Regions from separate parts of the Arthrobacter sp. HLT1-20 genome, predicted to be linked through region 2. Evidence: riboswitches for the same ligand, from Rfam matches in the RefSeq annotation. Region 2 holds a riboswitch; the other holds the start of a gene.

Region 1 (3,446 bases), on a different contig from region 2:
TCTGCGCGTGCGCCTGTTCCAAAGCGCCGAGGAGGAATCGGTGCGTGTTTTTGCCGCCAACCTCCGTGACGTGCTGCTGGCCGCACCGGCCGGAAACCGCGCAACCCTGGGCCTTGACCCGGGGCTGCGCACAGGCGTCAAGGTTGCCGTGGTGGACGGCACCGGCAAGGTTGCAGCAACGGAAACCATCTACCCGCACGCGCCCGCCCGCAAGTGGAACGAATCCCTCGCCACCTTGGTGGCCCTGGCCACCAAGCATGGCGTTGAGCTGATTGCCATTGGCAACGGCACTGCCAGCCGGGAGACGGACAAATTGGCCGCCGAACTTGTCGCCGAGCTCAAGCGCCTCAACCAGGACAGTAAGGTCATCAAGCTGGTTGTCTCCGAGGCCGGCGCCTCCGTGTATTCGGCCTCGGCGCTGGCCAGTGCCGAACTGCCCGGCATGGATGTTTCCCTACGCGGTGCCGTCTCCATTGCCCGCCGGCTGCAGGATCCGCTGGCCGAGCTGGTGAAGATCGATCCCAAATCGATCGGCGTGGGCCAGTACCAGCACGACCTCACCCCGGCCAAGCTGGAACGCTCTCTGGACGCCGTGGTTGAGGACTGCGTGAACGCGGTGGGCGTGGACCTGAACACCGCCTCGCCGGCCCTGCTGGCGAGGGTGGCCGGCGTCGGACCTCTTTTGAGTGAAAACATTGTGGCCCACAGAAACGAGCACGGCCCCTTCAACAAGCGTCGCGAGCTGCTCAAGGTGGCCCGGCTTGGACCCAAGGCGTTTGAACAATGCGCCGGATTCCTGCGCATCACCGGGGGAGCGGAGCCGTTGGACGCCTCCAGCGTGCACCCCGAGGCTTACGGCGTGGCCCGCAAGATCCTTGCCACGGTGGGCGCCACGTCAACAGAGATTTCCGCGGGCGTTGCCGCCGTGGCCGCCGTCAACCCGGCCGACTTTGTGGATGGCACCTTCGGCCTGCCCACGGTTGCCGACATTGTGGCCGAGCTGCAAAAGCCCGGCCGCGACCCCCGCCCCCGCTTCGAAACGGCCACCTTCACCGACGGCATTGAGAAGATCACCGACCTTCGCCCCGGCATGATCCTGGAGGGGACGGTCTCCAACGTGGCCGCGTTTGGCGCGTTCGTGGACATTGGCGTGCACCAGGACGGGCTGGTGCACGTCTCGGCCATGAGCAACTCCTTTGTCTCGGACCCGCACGCGGTGGTTAAATCGGGCCAGGTGGTGCGTGTGAAGGTCCTGGAGGTGGAGCCGGAGCGCAAGCGCATCTCGCTCACCCTGCGACTGGATGACGCCGCTTCTGATGCCAACGCAGGGGGCAAGCGCGACGCCGGCTCCCGCCCTTCCGGTGTCCGTGCCTCCGGGCGGCCCGCACCCAGCGGCGGCGAGCAGTCCCGGACTGGGGGAGCCCAACCTGGCCCCCAGGGGCAAGGCGCCCAGGGACGAGGCGGCGACCGTGCCGGACGCCCCGCAACTCCTCCGCCGTCGGCAAACACGGCCATGGCCGAGGCTTTGCGCCGCGCGGGCCTTCTTGCCCCGTGACTACGCACATAACGCCCTCTCAGCACGTTGAGAGGGCGTTATCTGCGTAGTCACCGCGGCCGGATTTCTCATAAGTTCAGCTGGTGCCACTTTTTGGCGCAAATTTCAAGCACATGTTCGGCCAAGGTCATAAACTCGTCACAATCTTGCGGCGCATGAACGGATCTTCCACACTGGATGTAGGTCATGAGTGTCAGCGACAAGCCCCGGCTCGCTGACCGGCAACCCTCCTTCCGCGGTGGGGTGCCCCGGGTGAAGACCTGGCACTGAGCCGCCCGGTTCCAGTGCAAGCGCGGGCCATCGAGTCTAAGGCCCTTCACGCATGCTGCGTCGGAGGGTTTTTTGGCGCAGGCCTCTAGTGTGAAGGAACTCAACCATGAGCAACGGTTGGTCATTTGAAACCCGTCAGATCCACGTAGGCCAGGAGCCGGACGTCACCACAGGTGCACGCGCCCTGCCCATCTACCAGACAACATCGTTTGTTTTCCCCTCCGCCGAAAGCGCAGCCGCACGGTTTGCCCTGGCTGAACTGGAGCCGATCTACACCCGCATCGGCAACCCCACCCAGGACGCCGTCGAACAGCGCATTGCCAGCTTGGAAGGCGGCGTGGCGGCACTGCTGCTCGCCTCCGGCCAGGCAGCAACCACGTTCGCCATCTTGAACCTGGCGGAGGCCGGCGATCACATTGTTTCCAGCCCCAGCATCTACGGCGGCACGTACAACTTGTTCGCGCACAGCCTGAAGAAGCTCGGCATTGAGGTCACGTTCGTCTCCGACCCCGACAACCTGGACGAATGGCGCGCTGCCGTCCGCCCCAACACCAAGGCATTCTTTGGCGAGGTTGTCTCCAACCCGCGCCAGGACGTCCTGGACATTGAGAACATCAGCGCCATTGCCCACGAGGCCGGCGTGCCGTTGCTGGTGGACAACACCTTGGCGACTCCGTACCTGATCCGCCCGCTGGAATGGGGTGCCGACATTGTCATCCACTCCGCCACCAAGTACCTGGGCGGCCACGGCAGCGCCATCGCGGGCGTGATTGTCGACGGCGGCAAGTTCGACTTCGCCACCAACCCGGAGAAATTCCCCGGCTTCAACACCCCGGATGTCACCTACAACGGCCTGGTGTACGCCCGCGACTTGGGTGTTGGCAGCGCGCTCGGTGCCAACTTGGCCTACATCCTCAAGGCTCGCGTGCAGCTGCTGCGCGACCTCGGCTCGGCCGTGGCACCGTTCAACGCCTTCCTCATTGCCCAGGGCATCGAGACGCTCAGCCTGCGTGTGGAGCGCCATGTCAGCAACGCGGTTGCCGTTGCAGAATGGCTTGAGCAGAACGAGAACGTGGACGCCGTGGCCTACGCGGGAATCCCCTCCAGCCCCTGGTTTGAGCGTGGCCGCAAGTACGGTCCCAAGGGCACCGGCGCCGTCATCGCCTTTGACATCAAGGGCGGTGCCGAAGCTGGCAAGCGCTTTGTTGATGGTTTGGAACTGCACTCACACGTGGCCAACATTGGCGACGTGCGCTCCCTGGTCATCCACCCGGCGTCGACCACGCATGCGCAGCTTTCACCGGAGCAGCAGCTGGCTGCCGGCGTGCGCCCCGGACTGGTCCGCCTCTCCGTAGGCATTGAGAACATCGCAGACATCCTTGCCGACCTCGAAGCCGGATTCCGCGCAGCAAAATTAGCGTGATCGCCGTGGAACGCACGGAGGAAAACAGCGTTTTGGCGCCGGGCTTTGCCTCCGTGGAGGCCACACCCGTGGGAGAGGAATTCTCCGCAGCCGTGGGCCAGGGCGGCGGTGTGCTGCGCTCTCTTGAGATCGGCGCACTGCCCTTGGAAGCCGGGGGATCACTGCCTTCGGTCACCATGGCCTTTGAATGCTGGGGCA
Region 2 (3,446 bases):
CCTTGACGTAGTCCTCGATGCTGGAGGAGGTGGCAGTTTGTTTCACGTATTCCAGCCTACCGCTAGGCCCGCCCGGAGAAGGTCAGCCGCTGGGCATTCGTTGAAAACCCCGGCAGGGCCGGTGAGCCTAGCCGAGTTTGTGGGTGCGCCAGGTCTGGGCCACGTAGGGCAGCTCGAGCTCTTCGCCCGGGGAGTGCCCCAGATGGTCAAGGAGGTACCAGCTCAGATTGGCCATGACCTTGGCGCGGATGGGGTCGGCGGCCTTGAGATAGTAGCTGCGGGACTTGGCCAGTTCCATGATGGCCGCCGGCGTCAACGATTGGCTCCAGCGGGTGTTGTGCGCTTGCGGGGCGGCGAATTCCTTGCCAATGGTGGGGTGGAAGTCAGCCTTGTGGACGTCGCCGGCGTGCATGATCCGTGCCAGCCGGTGAACCCAGGGGATGCCGACGTCGAGCTGGTTCCAGATTAAGCCCAAGCTGCCGCCGGGGCGAAGCGTGCGGGCAATCTCGGTGCTGGCAGCGATGGGGTCGCACCAGTGCCAGGCCTGCGCCACCACAGCCAGGTCCATGGATCCGGCCGGCAGCTCCAGGTGTTCGGCCGTGCCCACCATGGTGGTGGCGTGGGGCAACTCGGCGGCCAATTGGGCCAGCATGTCAGCCGAAGGGTCCACCGCCGTCAGCGTCCACCCGTGCCGGGCCAGCAACTGAGTATACTTCCCCGTTCCGGCGCCCACATCGAGGGCGTCCCGGATGGGGCGGGGGGAGCCGGCGATCAACCAGTCAAGGGAATCGCCGGGGTAGCTGGGGCGGACCTGGTGGTAATGGCTTCCGCCCTCCAGAAATGCCGCAGCCATATGTTTGCGCCGCTCCTCGTCGAAGACCGGTCCGCCTACCCCTGCCATGGTGCTCCCATAAAGTTGTGCCGTTTTGCCCGTTCAACTTTACCCCGGGGGAGCGGGTGCGTGGCTCAGGTGTTGCAGGGGGCTGCGCCGGCGGTGCCCGGGGTGTTTGGAGCCCAGTGCGGGTACTCGCGGTTATCGTTGGCGGGGACCCAACGGCCGGCGTCAACCACGTAGTCCCAGCCGAGGCCGTCGCGCAGCAGGGCGGCCACGCCGTTGATCAGGCGCTGCGCGTCCTCAAGCCGGGACCCCACGCCAAAGCTGGCGCGCAATGAACCCGAGGGCAAACCCAAACGGTTCAACAGCGGGTGCGCGCAAAACTTGCCGTCGCGCACGCCCACGCCGTGCTCGGCCGACAAGTACGCGGCGACCAAACCGGCGTCGTACCCGGTGACGGAAAAGTTCACCACGCCGATGCTGCCGCACTCCGGGTAGTCCGCGGAATCGGTGAACAGCGAATGGACGTTGACGCCCTCAATCGCGGCGAAACCGGCCACCAGATGCCCGCGCAGCTGCTGCTCGTGGCTGTGCCAGTCGTGTGCGTCGAGCGCCGCCAGGGCTGCGGCCGCTTTGGCCAGGGTGGCGGCGCCCAGCACGTTGGGGGAGCCGGCCTCGTGGCGTGCCGGGCCGTCACTCCAGCTGGTTGATTCGAGCCGGACTTCACGCACGGCCCCGCCGCCGGCCAAATGCGGCTTGCCGGCGTCGAGCCAGTCCGCACGGCCAACCAGGACACCCGAGCCGAAGGGGGCGTACAGCTTGTGGCCGGAGAAGGCCAGGTAGTCGATGCCGCTGGCCGCCAGATCAATCCGGCGGTGCGGGGCCAGCTGCGCCGCATCAACCACAATACGGGCCCCATAGTGGTGGGCCAGGGCTGCCAGCTCGTTGACCGGCAGCACCTCGCCGGTGACATTGGAGGCGCCCGTGACGGCCAGCAAGAGCACGTTTCCGGCCCGCAACTGGGTCTCCACGCGGGCCAGGGTTGCTGCGATGGAATCCGCGGCCACCACCGAACGGTGGGGCAGTGCCTGCCACGGCAACAGGTTGGCGTGGTGTTCGATGTCCAGGTATAGGACCTCGCCGTGGGCGTTGGAGCGGCCCTCGGTGAAGCCCCTCTGGGTCAGGATGCTTTGCACACAGCCGGCCAAAAGGTTCAGGGAATCCGTTGTGTGGCGCGTGAAAATGACTGTGTCATCGGGACGGGCGCCCACAAAGCTGGCCACAATTCTGCGGGCATTTTCGTACACGGAGGTGCTGACCTGGGAGGCAAACCCTGCGCCGCGGTGCACGCTGGCGTAGTACGGCAGGACCTCGTTCAGGTGGGCGGCAACTTCCTCAATGGCAGGGGCTGAGGCGGCGTAGTCGAGGTTGGCGTAGCGCACATGCCCGCCCTGGATCAGGGGGGCGGCCAATTCCTGGCCCACCACGGGCAGAAGAGGGGACTCTGCGAGGGAAGTTTTTTCCAAAAGGGCGTAGCTCATGGGTAATTCCTTTGACACCTTTGGACCCTTGGAGGAGCCAAGGAGTCCGCGCTTGCCATGACCGCTCCGGCCTGGCCAGGTCGTCACCCGGGGCACCCCGCCGCGAAAGGAGGGTTGCCGGCCAGCAAACCGGGGTTTAGCGCTGGCACTCGTGACCTATGCCAAAAAGATTAGCCCAAGAAATTGCTTCCCGCATTTGTTACGTCATGAACGCAGCGTTACCGCCGGGCTGCCCGGAGGCTGCCCGGAGGCTGCCTGCAGGCCAGCGGGAGGCGGGCAAAAAGAACGACGGCGGAAGCCGCCGTCGTACTTAATACGCTTGAGCCAAATGCCTTGGATCAGCCCAGCAGGTCATCCCAATTGGGATTCAGGCGCTGCAAAACCTCTGTGTGCAGGATGGAATTTGTGGCTAGGGCGTTGCCGCCAAAGGGGCCGTCAGCGCCCTCCAGGGAGGTAAAGCGGCCGCCAGCCTCCGTCACGATCGGCACCAGGGCGGCCATGTCGTACAGGTTGAGTTCGGGCTCGCAGGCAATGTCCACGCTGCCCTCGGCCACCATGCAGTATGACCAGAAATCGCCGTACGCACGGGTGCGCCAGACGTCGTCGGTCAGGGCAATGAACTCATCGCGGTTGCCCCGCTCGGCCCAACCGCTCAGCGATGAGTAGGACAGTGAGGCGTCCTTGAGCTCGGCAACATTGGAGACGCGAATGCGGGTGGCCGCGGCCAGGGACTTGCCCATGTACGCGCCGGTTCCCTCGGCAGCCCACCACCGTTTGCCCAGGGCGGGGGCGCTGACCAAGCCCACCACGGGACGGCCTTCATCCACGAGGGCAATCAGCGTGGCCCAGACAGGCACGCCGCGCACAAAGTTCTTGGTGCCATCAATGGGGTCGATGATCCAGCGCCGCGTTCCATGGCCCGTGCTGCCAAACTCCTCGCCCAGCACGGCATCGCGCGGACGGACCCGGGCCAGCTGGCTGCGGATCGACTCCTCGGCGGCCTTGTCGGCATCCGTTACGGGCGTCAGGTCCGGCTTCGTCTCAATTTCCAGGTCAAGGGCCTTGAAACG

Evidence for each region. A riboswitch is a leader RNA that binds a small molecule or an ion and turns the genes downstream of it on or off. The one in region 2 is predicted to bind S-adenosylmethionine.
Region 1: linked by a shared signal. The riboswitch ahead of ACX80Q_RS11820 (bifunctional o-acetylhomoserine/o-acetylserine sulfhydrylase) and the one ahead of ACX80Q_RS15065 (aminotransferase class V-fold PLP-dependent enzyme) in region 2 are both predicted to bind S-adenosylmethionine.

The regions. Positions count from the first base shown of each region.
Region 1 is NZ_JBTNDR010000020.1:18,055-21,500, forward strand. Features, by position in the region: gene ACX80Q_RS11815 (Tex family protein) at 1-1,555, shown strand, start outside; SAM riboswitch class IV at 1,738-1,854, shown strand; gene ACX80Q_RS11820 (bifunctional o-acetylhomoserine/o-acetylserine sulfhydrylase) at 1,932-3,248, shown strand; gene metX (homoserine O-acetyltransferase MetX) at 3,317-3,446, shown strand, end outside.
Region 2 is NZ_JBTNDR010000033.1:13,217-16,662, reverse strand. Features, by position in the region: gene ACX80Q_RS15075 (metal-dependent transcriptional regulator) at 1-46, opposite strand, end outside; gene ACX80Q_RS15070 (class I SAM-dependent methyltransferase) at 128-901, opposite strand; gene ACX80Q_RS15065 (aminotransferase class V-fold PLP-dependent enzyme) at 967-2,376, opposite strand; SAM riboswitch class IV at 2,420-2,533, opposite strand; gene hisN (histidinol-phosphatase) at 2,715-3,446, opposite strand, start outside.